DNA from 3 places in the Stenotrophomonas sp. YJH_SMC_32 genome. Region 3 is predicted to be linked to each of the others. Evidence: predicted binding sites of a transcription regulator. Region 3 holds the regulator's gene; each other region holds the start of a gene.

Region 1 (4,909 bases), on a different contig from region 3:
GGCATCGCGCCCCTGGCGGGGGGCATGAGCGTGGACCAGGCAGTGGCCGCTGCCGATGCACAGTGCTACCGGGCCAAGGCGCTGGGGCGCAACAACGTGCAGGTGCAGGGCGAGCTGTCGGGGCTTCCAGGCGACGATGCCGATGCCGCCCAGGACTGATCTCAGCCTGTGAGAGGACGCGCGCGAATACTGCGCGCATCTCCACTCAAGCAGGTGAACCCATGAATGCCTGGAACCCGGTTGCGGTGCGCATGTTCATTCCGGCCCTGATCGGCTGGTGCCTGGCGCTGGCCACCTGCCTGCGCGCCGAACAGCTGCGCGGCGACCCGTACGCGCAGGCGTTGTTGCCCGTGCTGCAGCAAGGCGCGGTCGCGCTGCTGGTCCTGAGCCTGGCGTGCACGGTTGCAGCCTGCCTGTTGCTGTGGCGGCATGGCCGCAGCGTCGGCGGGCGTCTCGCTTCCGGCACTACACCCGTGCGGCGTCCATCAGCAGGACCCGGCACGGTGCGCGATGGAACGCGTTGATCTGAGGCACCAGACGCTGGAAGTGCTCGCTGGCGCAATGGATATCCAGTGCGTCGCGGTCCGGCCATTGCTCGATGAAGACGAAATGCCCGGGGTCCTTCTGGTCGACGAACAGTTCATAGCCGAGGCAGAGCGGCTCTCGCTGCGTGCATGCGACCAGCTCGCGGTACAGGGGAAGCACGGTATCCACGGCATCGGGATGGATGAAATCCTCGGCGATCACTTTCAGCATGTCGGCACCTGCAGACGGGCCTTGCAGGATAGTGCCAGCGCATGGCCGGCACCTATCCTGGTCAACGCAATACTGCGTCCGTACTGACCAGCTGCACGTCGTGCATCTGATTGAGGTAGGCCTCGTAGTAGCCCTTGTGCGAGGCACCGACGATGGCCAGCATTCGGCTGCCAGGGTGCAGGCCCAGCACGTCGCGGATGTTGGCGACCATGCGCAGGTTGCGGGTTTCCCAGTAACCGACATACATCCGGCCGAACGCCTTGGAGGACGGCTCGACGAGCGTCGCGCCGAAGTCGCTCTGGTACGCTGCCATCGCTGCCGCCGGGCTGTTGTAATCCCGATACAGCGCCATGACGCCACCGGGCTTGTCCAGATTGGCCACGAGGCGTTCATCGGCCTCCCGTCGCGCCCGCAAGTACGTATTGTTCCAGGCACCGGTGATGGCTGCACTGGCCGCCGCCTTATCCTCTGCCGGTGTGGGAGAATCGGCCGTGTGGTCGTCCACGGCCCACAGCCGTTCATGCCCGAGGCGGGCGGCAACTACGGCGGCGATCAGGCTGGTTTCATTGCGGCGGACCAGGCCTTTGCCGAGGATCTCGACCAGGGCCGGCGTCAGCCCATCGCCGGCTTTGCGCTCGGACGCAGGCAGGCGCAGCCATTGCACCTGCGCCGAGCCGCGTTCGCCCGCAGCCAGGAACAATGCGGCGAGCCGACGACGCTGGGCGGGCGTCGGCTCGTCCGGCCAGGTCGCAAGCAGGCGCTCGGCCTGGGCGTTCGCTGAAGGCACGTCCAGGCCGGTGGCAGCCTGCGCAGCGGTGGTGTCGAAGCAGTAGGTGGCCACGCTCTCCGCATAGCGTTCCGGGTAGCGACGCATGGAATCGCACTGGAGGCCGGACAGGTCTTCGGTGGCGATCAGCCCGGGCTTCCAGGCGACCAGTCGCTGCAGCAACGGTTCAAGCAAGGCGGGCTGGAAGGACTTGGGCAGGCCGGACAGGTGGGCGGTGCCCAGTACCAGTACCTCGTTCGGTCGCCCTGCAGGCGGCCCCTTCAGCTGGTCCGGCTGGAAGGCAGGCCGATAGGTGGCATCGGCAGCGAGGGCGCCGGTACTGCACAGGCCCAGGATCAGGAAGCTGGCCAAGCGTGGGAACATGCGATCTCCGTGTCAGTGAGCGTCCTGCGGTCCGCTGCATGCTGGCCATTTTCACCTGCCATGGAATCGCCCGTTGGTCATGCAAACCTTTTGGGCTTGAACTGCATCGGCGTGCCGGGCAAGGCTATGCCCAGTGACGGCGGCAACGCGCGATATGTTCCGTGACGACACCCCGTGCCCCGCCGAGCGTGAGCAGAATGTGAAGTACATCGCGATTGTCTACCGCGTCCCTGCAGCCGCATCTGAAGTTGCGACGGACGTCGCGCAATCCGGCTAAAGCCACCGATCCCCTCGCCGATACTCCCTCTGGATCCCGCTCCAGTCACCCGCCGCAGGACCCCAGGCCGTCCCCGATGGGCGGCCCGCGCTGTGTGTTCCGCCGCTCCCAGATGCCGATCGCACCCGCAGCAGACGTTCGTGGCAGTCGCTCGAGAGGTGCCGGTTGGCACCTGTAGTCCCTGGCACCTGAAGTTGCCGCCGGGCATCCCGCCCGTCGGGTCGCAACCGCTTACCGGACACCGAGGATCAGACAATGCTCATTCCAGGCTTCACGGCGGGCGCGCAGGCGCCGGCCGAGCTGCATACCCGTTGGTCGCCGTGGCGTGCCCTGCTGGGCGCGCTGGCTCCCCAGCACCGCACCGGCGCCGAGGCCGTGTCCGATCGCCGTGCCGAGCTGGAAGCCCAGGTCGCGGCGCTGCACCGGGTCCAGGCGGTCATCGAGTTCGCCCTCGATGGCACCATCCTGCAGGCCAATGACAACTTCCTGCAGGCGATGGGCTACCGGCTGGAGGAGATCCAGGGAAAGCATCATTCCCTGTTCGTCGATCCCGAGCAGGCGCGCAGCGCCGAGTACCGCGAGTTCTGGGCGCGGCTGGGGCGTGGCGAATATCACGCTGGCCAGTACCGGCGCTTCGGCAAGGGCCAGCGCGAGATCTGGATCCAGGCCTCGTACAACCCGGTGCTGGACCGGCAGGGGCGGCCTTATAAGGTGGTCAAGTTCGCCACCGACATCACTGCGCAGAAGCTGCAGGCAGCCGACTCGGCCGGGCAGCTGGCGGCGATCGACAAGTCGCAGGCGGTGATCGAGTTCGGCATGGACGGCCGCATCCTTTCGGCCAACGACAACTTCCTGGCCGCCACCGGCTACAGCCTGGACGACGTGCGTGGCCAGCACCACTCGCTGTTCGTCGAGCCCGAGTATCGTGGCAGTGCCGAGTATCGCCAGTTCTGGGAGAAGCTCGGCCGTGGCGAATACGATGCCGGCCAGTACCGGCGCCTCGGCAAGGGCGGGCGCGAGGTCTGGATCCAGGCGTCCTACAACCCGATCCTGGATCTCAACGGAAAGCCGTTCAAGGTGGTCAAGTACGCCACCGACATCACCGCGCAGGTGCATGAGAACCAGGCCATGCAACGTGCCGTGGCGCAGACCCGTGAAGTGGTGGCGGCCGCGAAGGAGGGCGACCTGACCCGGCGCGTGGCCACTGCCGACAAGAACGGGCCGATCGCCGAGCTGTGCGAAGGCGTGAATTCGTTGGTGGAGGCGATGGCCGCGATCATCGCCCAGATCAAGTTCGCCGCCGACACCATCGCCGTCGGTGCCACCGAGATCGCGCAGGGCAACAGCGATCTGTCGCAGCGCACCGAGCAGCAGGCCGCGTCGCTGGAGGAGACCGCGGTGTCGATGAAGGGCCTGGCCGAGACCGTGCAGCGCACCGCGACCAACGCACGGCAGGCCAGTCAGCTGGCCGGTGGTGCTGCTGATGTCGCTGCCCGCGGTGGCAACGTGGTGCACGAAGTGGTCGAGACCATGGCCGTGATCAACGCGTCCTCGCGGCGCATCGTCGACATCATCGGCGTGATCGACGGCATTGCTTTCCAGACCAACATCCTTGCGTTGAACGCGGCGGTGGAAGCAGCGCGTGCGGGCGAACACGGGCGTGGCTTCGCCGTGGTCGCCACCGAGATCCGCGAACTGTCGCAGCGCTCGGCCAGTGCCGCGAAGGAGATCAAGCAGCTGATCGATGCGTCGGTGGCCAATGTCGGCGCCGGTACCGCGCAGGTTGAGAGCGCCGGACGCACCATGGACGAGATCGTGGTCAATGTGCGCCGTGTCAGTGATCTGATGTCCGAGATCAGCACGGCCGCGCAGCAGCAGAGCGACGACATCCAGCAGATGAACCATGCCGTCGATCTGATCGATCAGGGCACCCAGCAGAACGCCGCGCTGGTCGAGGAAGCCTCGGCCGCAGCGCGCAGCATGGAGGAGCAGTCGGCGCAGCTTCTGCAGACCGTGGCCTGCTTCCGCGTGCAGGGTGGGGCGGGGCACCTGCATGGCGCGGCGGTGCTGCGCGCGGTCTAGGCCCGGCGGTCGGAGTGTTGTTCCCCGGCATCGTGGGTCGGCCTGCTCATGCGCAGCCTGCCAGGCTACGCCGATGCTGATGGTCACATGGGGCCTCAGCGGCGGGCAGGGCGGCGGTTTCCACGGCGGCGCGCAGGCGCTCGCAGGGTGGCGATGAATTCCTCGCCGCCGTCGCGGGCCAGCAGGTCATCACTGCGTTGCGGGCAGCCGTCGAGGATCGCGGCGACCGCCTGCAGGTGTTGGCGTCCCAGCGCCCGGCGCTGATCGGATGCGTCAGGCAGATGGCGGGCGATCTGCAGCGCCATCGCCCGTTCGGAAACGTCGCCCCAGCTGGTGTGCTCGATCACGCCTGGCAGCGAGAAGTAGTGGGACCGGGCGACGGCGTCGGACGCCCGCAGGAGGGGCAGCGCGCGGGCAGGGCATGCTGGGGCATGCCTGCCAGTGTCGGCGCTCTGGCCCGGGAAATGCAAAAGGCCAGGTCATGGACCTGGCCTTTGATGCAGTGGTGCCGGTGAAAGGACTCGAACCTTCATGGGGTCACCCCCGGCTGATTTTGAGTCAGCTGCGTATACCATTCCGCCACACCGGCAGGCAGCGTGCGAGTGTAACCGAGGTCGGCAGGCGATGCATAGTAGGAGGGCCTA
Region 2 (4,909 bases), on a different contig from region 3:
GCGGCATCGACTGCAACCGGAACGCGCCCACCGCGTCGGTCAGGGCACGCACCTGGACCTGCATCTGCGCCGTGGAGGCACCGGCCTCTTCCACCAGGCTGGCGTTGCGTTGGGTACTGGCTTCCATCTGCACGATGGTCTGGTTCACCTGTGCGATGCCGGCATGCTGGTCCTGCGACGCACTGCGGATACCCGCCAGCAGCTCGGCCAGCTGCTGCACGCTGCCGACGATCTCGCCCATCGTGGTGCCGGCCTGTTCGGCCTGCTGGTTGCCCTCTCCCACACGCGCCACCGAATCCTCAATCAGGCCCTTGATCTGCTTGGCCGCCTCTGCGCTGCGTTGTGCAAGCAGGCGCACTTCCGCGGCTACCACGGCGAAACTGCGGCCCTGCTCACCGGCACGCGCCGCTTCCACCGCCGCATTCAGCGCGAGGATGTTGGTCTGGAAGGCGATGCCGTCGATCAGCTGGGTAATGTCGCCGATCCGCCGCGATGCCTCGCTGATGCCCTGCATGGTCGCCACCACCTGGCCGACAGCCTCGCCGCCGCGCTGCGCCACTGCAGCCGCACCCTTGACCAGCGCGTCGGCACGGCCTGCGGCATCAGCATTGCGACCGACCGTATCGGTCAGTTCGTGCATGGAAGCGGCGGTCTCTTCCAGGTTGGCGGCCTGCTGCTCGGTGCGCTGAGACAGATCATGATGGCCGGCAACGATCTCGCCAACGCCGGTATCGAGACTGGAGGTGGCGTGCTGGATGCGGGTGACGATGCGGCCCAGCTGCGCGACCGTCGCGTTGGCATCATCGCGCATGCGCGCGAACACGCCCTGCAGCTCACCCTCCATGCGCACGCTGAGGTCACCACGGGCCAGCGCAGCCAGCAATGCCTGCAGGTCGCCGAGGTTGGTTTCAAACGTCGCCAGCAGGCGGTTGATGCTGGTCGACAACGTGCGCACGAAGCCCTGCTTGCCCTCCAGCGCGATGCGACCGTGCAGGTCGCCGTGTGCTGCAGCATCGACCAGGGCAGCGACCTCGGTTTCCAGCAGGGTCTCCAGCGCACGACTGCGCCATTCCACCGCTACGCCGAGGAATTGCCCTTCATCGATGACGGGGTTGGCAATCAGCTGGTAACGCGTGCCGGCATGGCCGATCTCGCGCTCTTCGCGCTGGCGCACGCCGGCCAGGCTGGCCAACGCCGGATGCAGGCGTACCGCGTCGCTGCCCACCAGCGCTTCGTTCCGCAGGTCAAGCAGCTGCAGCAATGCCGGGTTGGCGTAGGCGACCTGCCCTTCCGCATCGATCACCATCAAACCGGTCTGTGCACTGTCCAATGCCTGGCGCACCCGGGTGTTGCCGCGCGCCACGGCACGCTCGGTCTCGATACGCGCGCGCAGGCGCTGCTGCATGTCGACCAGGCGCTGCGCCAGCTGGCCGATCTCGTCGTTGGCGTTGTAGACGCGCAGGGTGGTGTCCAAGCGGTCGTCAGCGATGTCGCTGGCGAAGCGCAGGGTGTCCTGGATCGGCTGGCGCACCGCACGCAGCACCAGAACCAGGCTGGTGATCAGCACGCCGGCCACCAGCAGCAGGGTCAGTGCGAACAGCACGCTCATGGTGCGCGCGCCGGCCTGCTGGCGTGCCTGCGCCCCGGCCAGCGCCGCCACCTGTGCCTGCTGGAATGCGGCCAGCGCAGGCGCTACGCCCGCGGCGGTATCCAGCAGCGACTGCGCTTCCACATCCAGGCCGACGCGGGCCGCGGTATACCCCAGCAATGCGGCCTGATACGCATCCATCCCGGTGCGCAGGGTGACCTGCGCATCCGCGGGCAGGCCCGCCAGCGCGAGATCGAACGGCAGCTTTTCTTCGCTGGCGCGGTCGGCGTGGGTGGAATCACCGTCGAGCAGCAGCAGTGCCTCCTGCCGCCGCATCTTCTGCAGGGACAACGCCAGCGCATCCCGCTGCTGCGCATCCACCTGCCCCTGCAGCGTGTGTGCAGCCTGTTGCAGCTGCGCGGCGAGGCCGGCCTCACCACGGCCCATCTCGTCGACCCGTTCGAACAGGGCGGCAACACCCTGCGAGAACGCGTCTGCAGCTTCGGTCAGCGCCTGCAGGGCCTTGCGCCGGCCGGCATCCATCGGCATCGTGCGCAGGGCCTGCAGATCGTCCTGCAGCGCCTTTTGCGTGGCCAGCAGCTGCGCGCGGTCGGCATCATCGAAACTGCGTGCATACTGGATCTGCAGGCGGCGCGCTTCGGCCACCCGCGTGGCCAGGCGCGCGGCCAGATCACTGCCGCGCTGGTAGCTGGCCTGGCTGCGCGCAGCCTGCGTGCTGGCATGCCCGGTCCAGGCATAGACGGCGGCGATTGCGACCAGTCCCAGGCCACAGACCCACAAGGTCGCCTTGAGCTTGTTGGCTACGCTCAGCCGATGCGGTTGCAGCCACAGCAGCAGGCCGGAAGACGCCGGGCGCAGCGCCGCAAGCCGCGTGCGCAGGGACCGGAGGTGGGGGACAACGGCCGACATGACAGACTCCAGGCAAAAGGACGCACCTGTATCGGCCGGATTCAAGGCAACTTTAGAACTTTCGTCGTCCTGGCCCAGCGGTGACGGGCGGACGCGGCCTTTGTACCGGGTGCAGGCGACGCTGGCGTGACACGACCAGCGCCCTTGACCTCAACCCCGGTTGGGGGAGCACAGTGGACCTCCCCTCCCGCCCGGTGCCGCCATGACGACGCTCGATGTCCCCCGCTACCTGCAGCGCCTGCAGCTGGATGCCCCGCCACCGCTGACGCTGGCCGGCCTGACCCTGCTGGAGCAGCGCCACAACGCAGTGCTGCCGTTCGAGACCCTCAGCTGCCTGCTGCGCGATGCAGTACCGATCGACCTGGACAGCGTGCAGCGCAAGCTGCTCGACGACCGTCGTGGCGGCTACTGCTTCGAACTCAACGGCGGCCTGCTGGCGCTGCTGCAGGCGCTGGGCTTCGATGCACAGCCATTGAGCGCGCGCGTGCTGCTGGCTGCCCAGGACGGCGAACTGACCGCGCGGACCCACCTGCTGCTGCGCGTGCAGGTGGACGGCGATGACTGGCTGGTGGATGCCGGTTTCGGCAGCCTGACCCCGACCGTGCCGCTGCGGCTGCATGATCCGCAACCGCAGGCCACCCCGCACGAACGCTATCTGCTGCAGCGGCTGCCCGGCGAGGGGGATTTCGTGCTGTCCGCCGAATCCGGTGACGGCTGGCGGGCGATGTACCGTTTCGACCTGCACGTGCCGGCACCGATCGACAACGTGGTGGGCAACTGGTACGTGTGCACCCATCCCGACTCCAGCTTCCCTGGCCAGCTGCGCGCGTCGCTGACCGGGCCGGACTGGCGACGCACCATCGGCAGCGGCAACTACACCGAGTACCGCCCCGGCCAGGCACCGGACAAGCGTCCGCTGCAGGATGTTGCCGACGTGCGCGACGTGCTGCAGCAAGGCTTCGGCATGCAGCTGCCGGACGACCCGCGGCTCGATCCGGCGATCAACGACTGGCTGCAGCGCTCACGCGCCGCGACCTTGTAGAGCCGAGCCCATGCTCGGCTGAGCTTGGGCGGCTGGGCCAACAGCAGCCGAGCGTGGACTCGGCCACGCGCCAGTTGCCCGCGTCGAACGGTCCGAAGCGCAGCTCAGCTCCCGCTCGCAGTGCACGCTCCAGGCTCACCTCCAAGTCCATGCCCACACCTGCGGCCTCGTCGGCAAACGGAAGGTAGGCCATCCTGCAGTCGTGCAGCATGACGCCCCTTGCAGGGCAGTGCTGGCATGCTGGGTGCCCCTTTCCTCGCGGAGTCCTGCATGTCCCTGGCCGATCACCAAAGTGCGCTGGCACCGCAGGGTTTCCTGCGCGTGGCGATCAACCTGGGCAACCCGGTGCTGGCGCAGGGCGATGCGCACTCACCGCGCGGACCGTCGGTGGAGCTGGCCACGACATTGGCGCAGCGCCTGGGTGTGCAGGCACGCTTCACCTGTCACGATGCCGCAGCCTCGGTGGTCGCTGCGGCAGGCGAAGACAGCTGGGATCTGGCCTTCCTGGCCATCGATCCGGCACGCGCCGACCGCATCGCCTTCAGTGCTCCGTACGTGGAGATCGAAGGCACCTATCTGGTGCGCGAGGACAGTCCCGCGCAGCAGGTGACCGACCTCGACCGCGAGGGGCTGCGCATCGCGGTGGGCCGCGGTGCAGCCTACGACCTGTTTCTCAGCCGCGAACTGCGCCACGCCACGATCGAACGGGCCGAGACGTCGGCGGCTGCGATCACCCTGTTCGATCTGCAGCGCCTGGATGCCGCCGCCGGCGTGCGCCAGCCGCTGCAAGCATGGGCGCGGGCGCATCCCGGCCACCGCGTGCTGGCCGACCGTTTCACCGCGATCCAGCAGGCGGTGGCGGCGCCGGCATCGCGCCCCGCCGACGCGCTGCAGGCGCTGTTCAAGGAAGTGCAGGCGATCAAGGCCGGCTCGCTGCTGGAGGAGGCGTTCGCGCGTGGCGGGCAGGCGGTCACGCTGGTGCGATGAGTGTAGCGTCCGCCATGTGCCGCACGTGTTCGGCAGCCTGCGCGTGCAGCCAGTCGCGGAAGGCAAGAAAGCCGCGGTGGCGGGCCGAACGCTGAGGGTAGACCAGCCAATGCGGCCAGGCGGTTTTCAGGCGCAGGTTGGACAGCGCAACCAGTTGGCCGGAATCCAGCAACAAGCGCGCCCGCGTCACCCGCCCCAGCGCCACGCCCACCCCGTCCAGCGCCGCACGGTGGTGTGCCTCCGAATCATCCAGCACCGCTACGAAGCGCGACGGCGGGGTCTGCCCGCTCAACGCGAACCAGGCCCCCCACGCACCATCGGGGTCCCCCAGCAGTGGCCACTGGTTCAGTGGCACCCGGTCG
Region 3 (4,909 bases):
CCCGACCGCCACCCCGCCGTCTTCGCCCCGTGACCACAGCATGAAAATCAAACGATTCGTCGCCGCCGACATGCGCTCGGCCATGAACCTGGTGCGCAAGGAACATGGTCCTGACGCCGTGATCCTGTCCAACCGCCGGATCGAGGAAGGCATCGAGATCGTCGCCGCCGCCAACTACGACGAGAGCGCGGTGCAGCGTGCGCTGGAAGCCTCGCGCCGTGACGTCGCACCGCCGCCGGCACCCAAGCCGCGCACCGCCGCCGACGCGGTGATCGCCGCCGTCACCCGCCGCCGCAGCAGCACCCCGGCACCGGAACCGATTGCCGCGACCACCTCGGCGGTGGCCGCCCTCGCCCGTGCAGCAGTGGGCGCTACCGGCCGCACCCTGGACAGCGCCGACGAGATCGTGCCGACCCGCGGCAGCACCGGCTTCGCCGCCACGCTGGCACGCGCCGCCGTCAATGAGCCGGCGCTGCCGGACCAGATCTTCGCCCCGTTCGCCGAAGCCATCGTCGCACCGGCACCCGCCAGCGCCACGCCGGCCAACCGCGCCCGCTTCCAGATCGACCCGCCGCACGAGGCGCATCACGAAAGCGCGGCCCCGGCCGTGCAGCCGCCGCCGCTGCCGACCGCAGCCCTGGCCGAAACGCGGCCGGAGGTCGCCGCAAGCGAACCGGCGCTGGCCGATGCCACCGTCGAAACCGCGCCGACGCCGACGCTCGCCCCAGCCCCGGTCCTGACCGTGGTCGCCCAGGACGACGCCGAGATCCGCCAGCTGCGCCAGGAAGTGGCCGGCATGCGCCAGGTGATCGAGCGCGAAATGAACCGCTTCACCGACGAGCGCCTGCGCGGCTGCCCGGTGCGCGCCACCGCGCTGGACCTGATGGACGAGTACGGCTTCGATGCTGGCCTGGCCCGCGACGTCGCCATGCAGATTCCGCTGGAGACCGAGGCGCACCGAGGCCGCGGCCTGATGCTGGGGCTGATCTCGCGCAAGCTGCCGATCGCCCCGGTCGACCCGCTGGAGGAAGGCGGCGTGATCGCGCTGGTAGGCCCGACCGGCGCCGGCAAGACCACCACCATCGCCAAGCTGGCCTCGCGCTTCGCCGAGAAGCACGCGCCGCGTGACGTCGCCCTGGTCACCACCGACACCACCCGCATCGGCGCCCGCGAGCAGCTGTATGGCTATGGCAGGCAGCTCGGCATCGCCGTCCACGAGGCCAACAGCGGCACCGACCTGGACCAGCTGCTGGAACGCCTGAAGGACTACAAGCTGGTACTGATCGACACCGCCGGGCTGGGCCCGCGCGACCGCGCGCTGGCCGCCCAGCTGCAGTGGCTGCGCGCCGCCCGCCAGGTGCGCACCCTGCTGGTGCTGCCGGCCAACACCAGCTTCGGCGACATGGACGAGGTGGTCCGCCGCTTCGGTGCCGCCAACCTGCAGGGCCTGGTGCTGAGCAAGCTGGACGAAACCGGCCGCTTCGGCAACGCCCTGTCGGTGGCCGTGGACCATGCCCTGCCGATCACCTGGGTGACCGATGGCCAGGACGTTCCGGACGACCTGCACCGGGCAAGTGCGGCCAATCTCGTACTTCGCCTTGAAGATTTGCGCCGAGCGGCCGATATGCCCTGCAACCCGGAGTTGAACCATGCCGTCGCGTGAGTACGCCAAGCTGACCAAGACCTTCCCGCTGTCGGCCACCCGCAGCGAGCCGCTCGGCCCTGTGCGCACCATCGCCGTGACCGGCGGCAAGGGCGGCGTGGGCAAGACCAACGTGTCGGCCAACCTGGCCGTGGCGCTGGCCGGCATGGGCAAGCGCACGCTGCTGCTGGACGCCGACCTCGGCCTGGCCAACATCGACGTGATCCTGGGCTTGAACCCCACCTTTACGCTGGCCGACCTGGTGGCCGGCCGCTGCTCGCTGGACGATGTCATCGTCGAAGGCCCGAACGGCGTGCTGGTGGTCCCGGCCGCGTCCGGCCGCCGGCACATGGCCGAGCTGGCCCCGGCCGAGCACGTCGGCCTGGTCAACGTGTTCTCCGAGCTGGAGCGCGAGCTGGACATCATGGTGGTGGACACCGCCGCGGGCATCACCGACGGCGTGCTGACCTTCTGCCAGGCCGCGCAGGACACCGTGGTCGTGGTCTGTGACGAGCCGGCTTCAATCACCGACGCCTACGCGCTGATCAAGGTGCTCTCGCGTGAACGGGGCGTGGACCGCATCCAGGTGGTGGCCAACATGGTGCGCGACCCCAATGAGGGCCGCGTGCTGTACGAGAAGCTGACCCGCGTCTGCGAGAAGTTCCTCGCCGATGTCTCGCTGAACTACCTGGGCTGCGTGCCGCAGGATGACTGGCTGCGCCTGTCGGTGCAGCGCCAGCAGCCGGTGGTGAAGGCCTACCCGTCCAGCCCGTCCGCACTGGCGATTACCGAGATCGCGCGCCGCACGGCCCGCTGGCAGGCGCCGACCGAACCACGCGGCGGCGTCGAGTTCTTCCTCGAACGCATCCTCAAGCAGCGCGGGGTGGCGGCATGAAGGGCGCGGCCCAGTACAGGGAAGTCCAGCGCTCGGCGGCCAACGACGTCATCGCCCAGCACTCGGACCTGGTGCGGCGCATCGCCCACCATCTGGCCGCGCGCCTGCCGGCCAGCGTCGAAGTCGACGACCTGATCCAGGCTGGCATGATGGGCCTGATCGAGGCTTCGCGCAGCTACGACGCCGACCAGGGCGCCTCGTTCGAGACCTATGCCTCGATCCGTATCCGTGGCTCGATGATCGACGAGATCCGCCGTGGCGACTGGGTGCCGCGCTCGGTGCACCGCCGTGCACGCGATGCTGCGGCCACCATCCGCCGCCTGGAACAGAGCAGCGGCCGCGCCGCCAGCGCCACCGAAGTGGCCGCCGCGATGGAGATGCCACTGCCCGAATACCTGCGCCTGATGGAAGACGCCGCGCGTGGCCAGGTGCTGAGCCTGGAGTCGCGCATTGAGGACCAGGGCGAGCTGGACACGGTCGCACAGGGTGGCCCGACCCCGCAGCAGGTGCTGGAGCGCAGCGAGTTCGGCCGCGAGCTGGGCAAGGCCATCGGCCATCTGCCCGAGCGCGAACAGCTGGTGCTCTCGCTCTACTACGAGCAGGAACTCAACCTGAAGGAGATCGGCGCGGTGCTAGGCGTAAGCGAGTCGCGGGTCTGCCAGATCCACGGCCAGGCCGTGCTGCGCCTGCGCGGCCGGCTGAAGGTATTCGAGGCCGTCGACGCCGGCCTCGAAGAATGAACATCCCCGAGGCAGCTGCCCCCGGCCGCCCGGAATGAACAACAAAGGAACTCTGCTTTGAACAAGAACATGCGCATCCTGATCGTCGACGACTTCTCGACCATGCGTCGCATCGTCAAGAACCTGCTGGGCGATCTGGGCTTCACCAACACCGCCGAAGCCGAGGACGGGCATGCCGCGCTGTCGCTGCTGCAGAGCCAGCCGTTCGATTTCGTGGTCACCGACTGGAACATGCCGGTAATGACCGGCATCGAGCTGCTCAAGGCGATTCGTGCCGACGCCAAGCTGAAGACCCTGCCGGTGCTGATGGTCACCGCCGAAGCCAAGCGCGAGCAGATCATCGAAGCGGCCCAGAACGGCGTGAACGGCTACATCATCAAGCCGTTCACCGCGCAGACGCTGGAAGAGAAGCTCGGCAAGATCTTCGAACGCCTGGCGGCCAGTGCCTGATGGATACCACGGTCGACAGGAATGCCCTCGCCCTGCGCCTGCAGGAAGCACTGGACGCACTGGAGTCCGGTGACGAAACCGCCTGGCGGCAACGCATCGACGGACTGGTCGCGCTGCGCACGCAGCCGATGATGAGCGGCCTCTCGCGGCTGGCCCGCGAGCTCGGGCAGGCCCTGGGTGAACTGCCGACCGTGCCCAGCGAGGCCGGCGAACTGGACGATGCCTGCGCACGCCTGGACCACGTGGTGGCGATGACCGAACAGGCGACGCACCGCACCCTGGACCTGGCCGAGGAATGCCGCAGCCTGACCGAACAGCTGCGCGCCGAAGGCCTGCAGCCCGGCCAGGATGCACAGCTCGAGCGCATCCGCCACAACCTCACCGAGATCGCCCTGACCCAGAGCTACCAGGACCTGACGGGGCAGATCATCCGTCGCGTGGTCGGCATCGTCCGCCGTGTGCATGAGGGCTTCGGCGCGCTCGGCCTGCCGCCGGAACAGCATCGCACCGATCCGGAACTGGCCGGGCCGGCACTGAAGGGACTGGACCGCCACGCGGTCTCGCAGAACGACGCCGACGACCTGCTGTCGGACCTGGGGCTGTAAGCATGAGCGCGGTATCCGACGACATCACTGCCGATTTCATCATCGAGGCGCAGGAAATCCTGGATCGCCTGGGCGAACAGCTGGTGTCGCTGGAGCAGGCACCACAGGACACCGAGCAGCTCAACGCGGTGTTCCGGGGCTACCACACGCTCAAGGGCGGCGCCGGCTTCCTCGGCGTCACCGCCATGGTCGAGTTGTGCCACGCCGCCGAAGAAGCGCTGGGCATCGCGCGCGCGGGCCAGGCCGTGCTGCAGGCCCATCACTTCGATGCCGCCCAGCAATCGCTGGACTACCTGCAAGCGATGCTGGATGCAGTTTCCTCCGGCACCGAGCCGGGCTATGCGCCGCCGGAGCTGATCGCCCAGTTCGACATGCACGGAGGCGCCACCGCGCCGGCCGCCCCGACCGCCGTAGCGGCGGCCGGTAGCGGCGACCTGATCACCGACGACGAATTCGAGGCCCTGCTCGACCAGCTGCACGGTGGTAACGCGCCGACTGCGGTCGCGCCGGCAAAGAAGGCTGACGACGGCCTGATCAGCGAAGACGAGTTCGAAGCCCTGCTCGACCAGCTGCACGG

Evidence for each region. Region 3 encodes FliA, which starts transcription of late flagellar genes. Its sites were predicted from a motif close to TAAAGTTTNNCNNNCNNNGGCCGATAA; they were not measured.
Region 1: the regulator FliA is predicted to act here: its motif matches at 2,181-2,207, upstream of AC5P7S_RS09950 (methyl-accepting chemotaxis protein).
Region 2: the regulator FliA is predicted to act here: its motif matches at 2,547-2,573, upstream of AC5P7S_RS01675 (methyl-accepting chemotaxis protein).

Annotation. Positions count from the first base shown of each region.
Region 1 covers NZ_JCAFTE010000005.1:187,300-192,208, reverse strand. The annotation lists gene AC5P7S_RS09970 (PAS domain S-box protein) at 1-159, shown strand, start outside; gene AC5P7S_RS09965 (hypothetical protein) at 222-524, shown strand; gene AC5P7S_RS09960 (putative quinol monooxygenase) at 466-756, opposite strand; gene AC5P7S_RS09955 (DUF5694 domain-containing protein) at 818-1,906, opposite strand; gene AC5P7S_RS09950 (methyl-accepting chemotaxis protein) at 2,439-4,265, shown strand; partial or broken gene AC5P7S_RS09945 (nucleotidyl cyclase domain-containing protein) at 4,296-4,513, opposite strand; tRNA gene AC5P7S_RS09940 (tRNA-Leu) at 4,769-4,854, opposite strand.
Region 2 covers NZ_JCAFTE010000001.1:359,577-364,485, reverse strand. The annotation lists gene AC5P7S_RS01675 (methyl-accepting chemotaxis protein) at 1-2,518, opposite strand, end outside; gene AC5P7S_RS01670 (arylamine N-acetyltransferase family protein) at 2,721-3,560, shown strand; gene AC5P7S_RS01665 (ABC transporter substrate-binding protein) at 3,831-4,547, shown strand; gene AC5P7S_RS01660 (LysR substrate-binding domain-containing protein) at 4,531-4,909, opposite strand, start outside.
Region 3 covers NZ_JCAFTE010000016.1:29,493-34,401, forward strand. The annotation lists gene flhF (flagellar biosynthesis GTPase FlhF) at 41-1,663, shown strand; gene AC5P7S_RS15170 (MinD/ParA family ATP-binding protein) at 1,650-2,537, shown strand; gene AC5P7S_RS15175 (RNA polymerase sigma factor FliA) at 2,534-3,277, shown strand; gene cheY (chemotaxis response regulator CheY) at 3,335-3,727, shown strand; gene AC5P7S_RS15185 (protein phosphatase CheZ) at 3,727-4,332, shown strand; gene AC5P7S_RS15190 (chemotaxis protein CheA) at 4,335-4,909, shown strand, end outside.